DNA from 2 places in the Rhodococcus parequi genome. Region 1 is predicted to be linked to the other one. Evidence: riboswitches for the same ligand, from Rfam matches in the RefSeq annotation. Region 1 holds a riboswitch; the other holds the start of a gene.
The links. A riboswitch is a leader RNA that binds a small molecule or an ion and turns the genes downstream of it on or off. The one in region 1 is predicted to bind S-adenosylmethionine.
Positions count from the first base shown of each region.

Region 2: linked by a shared signal. The riboswitch ahead of ABEU20_RS14550 (aminotransferase class V-fold PLP-dependent enzyme) and the one ahead of ABEU20_RS15995 (bifunctional o-acetylhomoserine/o-acetylserine sulfhydrylase) in region 1 are both predicted to bind S-adenosylmethionine.

Region 1 covers NZ_JBDLNV010000005.1:316,508-319,914, forward strand. The annotation lists gene metX (homoserine O-acetyltransferase MetX) at 1-83, opposite strand, end outside; gene ABEU20_RS15995 (bifunctional o-acetylhomoserine/o-acetylserine sulfhydrylase) at 80-1,390, opposite strand; SAM riboswitch class IV at 1,533-1,648, opposite strand; gene ABEU20_RS16000 (NADP-dependent isocitrate dehydrogenase) at 1,950-3,167, shown strand; gene ABEU20_RS16005 (MFS transporter) at 3,364-3,407, shown strand, end outside.
Region 2 covers NZ_JBDLNV010000004.1:597,946-601,352, forward strand. The annotation lists gene ABEU20_RS14550 (aminotransferase class V-fold PLP-dependent enzyme) at 137-1,453, opposite strand; SAM riboswitch class IV at 1,507-1,621, opposite strand; gene ABEU20_RS14555 (RNA polymerase sigma factor) at 1,693-2,946, opposite strand; gene ABEU20_RS14560 (YciI family protein) at 2,936-3,407, opposite strand, start outside.

The sequences.
Region 1 (3,407 bases):
GAGCCGATGGGGATAAAACACAACTGCCCGTCCGGCGGGGGGAACCCCGCCGGACGGGCGTTGCGGACAGAGCTGACGGTCAAGATGTTGCCGCCGCGAAGCCGGCGTCGAGGTCGGCGAGGATGTCGTCGATGCCCTCGATGCCGACGGCGAGCCGGACCAGACCCGGGGTGACGCCCGAGGCGAGCTGCTCCGCGGGAGTGAGCTGCGAGTGGGTCGTCGACGCCGGGTGGATCACCAGCGAGCGCACGTCACCGATGTTGGCGACGTGGCTGTGCAGGGACAGCGCGTTGACGAACTTCTTTCCGGCTTCGACGCCACCGGCCAGTTCGAACGCGACGATCGCGCCGGTGCCGCGCGGGGCGATCGTCTTCGCGCGCTCGTGCCACGGAGACGAGGGCAGGCCGGCGTACGCGACCGACGTGACCTCGGGCCGGGCGTCGAGGTACTCGGCGACGGCCTTCGCGTTGGCGACGTGCCGCTCCATCCGCAGGCTCAGCGTCTCGATGCCCTGCGAGATGAGGAAGGCGTTGAACGGCGAGATGGCCGCGCCCAGGTCGCGCAGCAACTGCACGCGGGCCTTGAGTGCGAACGCCGGTGCGCCCAGGTCCGCGTAGACGACGCCGTGGTAGCTGGGGTCGGCGGTGGTGAAGTTGGTGTGCCGGCCCTGCGTCCAGTCGAACGTGCCGCCGTCGACGATGACACCGGCGACCGCGGTGCCGTGGCCGCCGAGGTACTTGGTGGCCGAGTGGACGACGATGTCGGCGCCGTGCTCGAGCGGGCGGATCAGGTACGGGCTCGCGACGGTGTTGTCGACGATCAGCGGGATGCCGTTCTCGTGCGCGACCTTCGAGATCCCGGGGATGTCGAAGATGTCGCCCAACGGGTTCGAGATCGACTCGCCGTAGAACGCCTTGGTGTTCGGGCGGATCGCGGCGCGCCACTGCTCGATGTCGTCGGGATCCTCGACGAACGAGACCTCGATGCCCAGCTTGCGCAGCGAGTAGTGGAAGAGGTTGTACGTGCCGCCGTACAGGCGCGGGCTCGACACGATGTGGTCGCCCGCTTCGGCCAGATTGAGGATCGCGAACGTCTCGGCGGCCTGGCCGGAGGCGAGGAGCAGAGCGGCGACGCCACCCTCGAGCGCGGCGATGCGCTGCTCGACGGCGTCCTGCGTCGGGTTCATGATGCGGGTGTAGATGTTGCCCGGCTCGGCCAGGCCGAACAGCGCCGCGGCGTGATCGGTACTGTCGAACGTGTACGACGTGGTCTGGTAGATCGGCAGCGCGCGGGCGTTGGTGGCTCCGTCGGGCGACTGCCCGGCATGGACCTGCTTGGTCTCGAAGCTCCAGTTCGCCGTCGGGTCGACTGCGTCCGTGATTTCGGTCATGAGTCGTTCTACTCCAGGTTGTGAAGTCTGCAGATGAGGTTGGCGCAGCATCGTCTGCGCGCCTGTGGACCGGCTACTCGTGACAACTACACATGAAGAACCTCCGGTGGGGCATGGCCCGGTCAGTGGGTCCGTCCCAGCGGACCCGCGCTTGTCTCCCGACCTGCGTCGGAAGACCTGGTCATCACCCGGGGCACCCCACCGCGGTTGGAGGGTTGCCGGCCAGCGAGCCGGGGCTTGACGCTGACACTCATGACCTGGCCGTGATCTTAGCGGCAGAAACGGGCACACGGGAAGGAGGGTGCGGAACTTCGAACCCGAGGGGTGGTGAAACACGCAAAGTTACCGGTAGGTAGGTGTGTGAGCCCAGGGGGCGTGCTTGCGCTCCGAATCAATAGCAGTACGCTCGTCATGTTTGGGTCGTCCCTGCCGAGGGGGATCCGAAACGTCTACGTTTGATAATTGAACCGTTGGCGGGTCCGCCCACAAAGCGGCCCGTGCACCCCCAGTACCCAGGGAACGGAACCAGGGACACTTCCTAGGAGGACGCGAAGCCCCCATGTCCAAGATCAAGGTCGAAGGCAAGGTCGTCGAACTCGACGGCGACGAGATGACGCGCATCATCTGGCAGTTCATCAAAGACAAGCTGATCCATCCGTACCTGGATGTCGATCTCGAGTACTACGACCTGGGGATCGAGCATCGCGATGCCACCGACGACCAGGTCACCATCGACGCCGCGGAAGCCATCAAGAAGCACGGCGTCGGCGTCAAGTGCGCCACGATCACCCCGGACGAGGCGCGGGTCGAGGAATTCGGCCTGAAGAAGATGTGGCGTTCGCCGAACGGCACCATCCGTAACATCCTGGGCGGCACGATCTTCCGCGCCCCCATCCTGATCTCGAACGTCCCGCGTCTGGTCCCCGGTTGGACCAAGCCCGTGATCGTCGGCCGTCACGCCTTCGGTGACCAGTACCGCGCCACCGACTTCAAGGCTCCCGGCGCCGGCACCGTCACCATCACCTACACCCCGGACGACGGCTCCGAGCCGATCCAGCACGAGGTGTGCCGCCTGCCCGAGGACGGCGGCGTGGTCATGGGTATGTACAACTACAAGAAGTCCATCCAGGACTTCGCGCGCGCCTCGCTCGCGTACGGCCTGCAGCAGAACTACCCGGTGTACCTCTCCACGAAGAACACCATCCTCAAGGCCTACGACGGCATGTTCAAGGACGAGTTCCAGAACATCTACGAGACCGAGTTCAAGGCCGAGTTCGACGCCGCGGGCCTGCACTACGAGCACCGCCTCATCGACGACATGGTCGCATCCTCGCTCAAGTGGGAGGGTGGCTACGTCTGGGCCTGCAAGAACTACGACGGTGACGTCCAGTCCGACACCGTTGCGCAGGGCTACGGCTCGCTGGGCCTCATGACCTCCGTGCTGATGACGCCGGACGGACGCACGGTCGAGGCGGAGGCCGCACACGGCACCGTCACGCGCCACTTCCGTCAGCACCAGCAGGGCAAGCCGACGTCGACCAACCCGATCGCGTCGATCTTCGCCTGGACCCGTGGCCTCGAGCACCGCGGCAAGCTGGACAACACCCCGGAGCTGATCGACTTCGCTCAGCAGCTCGAGGACGTCGTCATCAAGACCGTCGAGAACGGCCAGATGACCAAGGACCTCGCACTGCTGGTCGGTCCGGACCAGGCCTGGCAGACCACCGAGGAGTTCCTCGCGACCCTCGACGAGAACCTGCAGAAGGCCCGCGCATAATCGCGTAACCCTCGCCGAAACGGGGCGTTCCCTTCGTGGGAACGTCCCGTTTCCGTTTCCCCGCTACCGTCGGACGTCGCCGTTCGGTGTCGCGTCCGTTCGTATCGAGCTCGGAAGGCTCCACTTCTTGACCGTCTCGGCCACTGTTTCCACGCCCGTTGCCGACAAACTCTCGGCCGCCGGTCGCCGCCGCGCGATGCTCGCGCTCGCGATGGGCGGGTTCGGCATCGGCACCACCGA
Region 2 (3,407 bases), on a different contig from region 1:
CTGTCCGAGGAGGTGCGGCACAGATCGACATGGCGACGGGACCACTGCCCGTCCGTGTGCGTCGACTCCATGCGCGTCACGTTATCCCCCGATCCGGTCCCCCACCACAGTTCGAATCAGACCGATTCCGAGGCGGCTAGACGCACTCGGCGGCACCGTCGGTGCTGCTGGAGAAGCCACGGGTCTCCGGAACCGGGTTCCACAGGCCGTCGGTCTTGCCGTAGTTCCACGTCTGCTCACCGGCGACCAGCTGGCGGACGGCGGCGATCAGACGCTCGACGTCGTCGGAGCCGGTGCCCAGGCCGAGGCTCGCACGCACCGCACCGCCGGCGTGGCCGATGCGGTTGAGCAGCGGGTGGGCGCAGAAGCGGCCGTCGCGCACGCCGATGCCGTGCTCGGCCGACAGGAATGCGGCGATCTGACCGGGCTCGTAGCCGTCGATCGTGAAGGTGACGATGCCGACGCTGTCCGGGGCGTCCGACCACAGGCGCAGCAGCTGCACGCCGTCGATCTCGGCGAGACCCTCCGCGAGGCGGGTGGCAAGGACCTGCTCGTGTGCGACGACCTTCTCGAAATCCAACGCGGCCAGCGCATCACATGCGGCGGCGAGGGCCGCGACGCCGAGGACGTTGGGGCTGCCGGCCTCGTGACGGGCCGGGGCCGGGGCCCAGCAGGTCTCGTCGACGGTCACCTCGCGCACGGCGCCTCCGCCGGCGAGGTAGGGCTCGGCCTCGTCGAGCCAGTCGCGGCGGCCGACGAGTACGCCGGCGCCGAACGGCGCGTACAGCTTGTGGCCGGAGAAGGCCAGGTAGTCGACGCCGCTCTCGGTCAGGTTCACGCGGCGGTGCGGGGTGAGCTGCGCGCCGTCGACGAGGATGCGGGCGCCACAGCGGTGCGCGATCTCGGCGAGTTCGGCGATCGGGAGGACCTCGCCGGTGACGTTCGAGGCGCCGGTGACGGCGAGGAGCGCGGCGGGCTTGGCACACAGCTCGGCGACGATCCGGCGGATGGTCTCGGCCACCGTATCGGCGGCCTCGACAACGCGAGAGTTCTTCCACGGCAGGAAGTTCGCGTGATGCTCGATATCGAGAACGACGACGTCACCGGGAACGCAACTGGCGAGGAGGTTGAGCGAATCGGTGGTGTTGCGGGTGAAGACCACGACCTGATCGGCATCGGTGCCGACGAAGCGCTCGACGGAGCCGCGGGCGCTCTCGTAGGCCTCGGTGCTCACTCGCGAGGCGTAGCCGGCACCGCGGTGGACACTCGCGTAGAACGGCAGCAGTTCCTGGACGCGGTCGGTGACCTGCGACAACGCCGGAGCACTCGCCGCGTAGTCGAAGTTCGCATAAACGCAGGTTCCACCCCCGACGAGCGGAACCTGCAAGTCACAGCCGGACACCCGAGCGATCGGGGCGGTGGCACAGGCGTCGGCGGTCAGTACAGCGGTCATCACAAATCCTTCGAGTCCTGGGACTCGTCGGCAGTGGAAGTCGACGCCATCGGAGTCCGCGCTTGCCATGTCCTTGTGGACCATGACCTGGTCGTCACCCGGAGCACCCCACCGCGGTTGGAGGGTTGCCGACCAGCTAGCCGGGGCTTGACGCTGGTACTCGTGACCTGGCAACGAGAATGGCAGAGCCGTCCGCGCGATGTCAACCCACCGTCAACCCTTCGGCCATGAGATGGTCGTCACACTCGGGCGAGCTCCGCGAGGCGTCGCTCGAGGAACAGCCGCGAGGACGCATTGCGGGTCAGCGCGACGGCCCGGCGATACTCGCTCGCCGCCTCCGCGGTGCGCCCCGCCCGCCGCAGCAGATCGGCCCTAACCGCCGCCACGACGTGCCCGATCCGGTCGGCGTCGGAAGTTCCCAACGCGTCGACCGCTCTCAGCCCGGCGTTCGGCCCATCCCGAAAGCTCACCGCCACAGCACGGTTGATGCGAACCGCCGGCGATTCCCGCAGCGCGAGCAGGCGGTCGTAGGCGCGGACGATGCCGGCCCAGTCCGTCTCCGCGAAGGACGGTGCCACCGCGTGCGCGGCCGCGATCGACGCCTCGAGCGCATATCGTCCGCCACCACCGGGCACCGCAATCGTCAAGCACCTCAACCCTTCCGAGATCTGCTCGCGGTCCCACTTCGCCCGATTCTGCTCGTCGAGCGGCACCGCCCGTCCGGTCGCGTCGAGACGGGTGCCACGCCGGCTGTCCTGCAGGCACATCAGCGCCGACAGCGCCCATACCTCGGGTTCTCCCGGTACGAGATCGCACAGCAGACGTCCCAGCCGCAGCGCTTCGTCGCACAGCTCGGCACGGACGGCCGAGTCACCGGACGTAGCCGAATAGCCCTCGGTGAATACGAGATACACGCAGGCGAGCACGGCGGACAGGCGTTCGGGAAACTGCTCGTCGGACGGCAGCCGCAACGGAATTCCCGCGTTCCGGATCTTCGACTTCGCTCGGCTGAGCCGCTGTCCCACAGTGGATTCGGACTGCAGGAAGGCACGCGCGATCTCAGCGGTGCCGAGCCCGCACACGAGGCGCAGCGTCAGCGCCACCTGCGATTCCGCGGACAGTGCCGGATGGCAGCACGTGAAGATCAGCCGCAGTTGGTCGTCCCCGACGGAAGGCACGTCGTCGTCGGCTTCCTCGGGATGCCGGCGGAAGGCGTCCAGCTCACGGTCACCGCGTAGCCGTTCGCGACGCAGCCGGTCGATCGCCCGGTTCCGCGCCACGGTCGTGATCCACGCGCCGGGCTTGCGGGGCACACCGTCGACGGGCCACGTGCGCAGTGCTTCCGTGAACGCGTCCTGCACGGCATCCTCGGCGATCGCGATGTCGCCGACCAGGCCGGCGACGGTGGCCAGTGCGCGGCCGGATTCCTCCCGGAACACGCGCGTCAGGTCCACCGTCACCGGCGCGGCCGTCGCGGGCCGATCAGTCGGCAACGATCTGCCGGAGTTCGACGCACCCCTTGGGGCCGACCGGAATCTGCGCCGCGAGCGCGACGGCCGCGTCCCGGTCGGCCGCGGACAGCACGTAGATGCCGTTCGCGATCTCGTTGGCCTCCGTGAACGGCCCGTCGGTCAGCAGCATCTCCCCGTCACGCAGACGTACGGTCGTCGCCGACGCCGGCGGGAACAGCGCACCGGAACCGGTGATCCGGTCGCCCGCGATCTCGCCGAAACGCTTGTGTTCGGACACCCGCGCCTCCCATTCGGCCGAGCCGGGCTCGTTCGCGGACCCCGACGGTTCGCGCAGCAGCGCGGCCCACCGCGGGTCGGCCGACTCGTCCTTCCCGTTCCAGAACACCATCGGCCACAGTTCCACGTGCCCGGTCGAGACGTCGGGGAGCTGCCGCACGAGACTCAACGCGGCGTCCAGGTCGGCGGCGTCGAACACGTAGTAG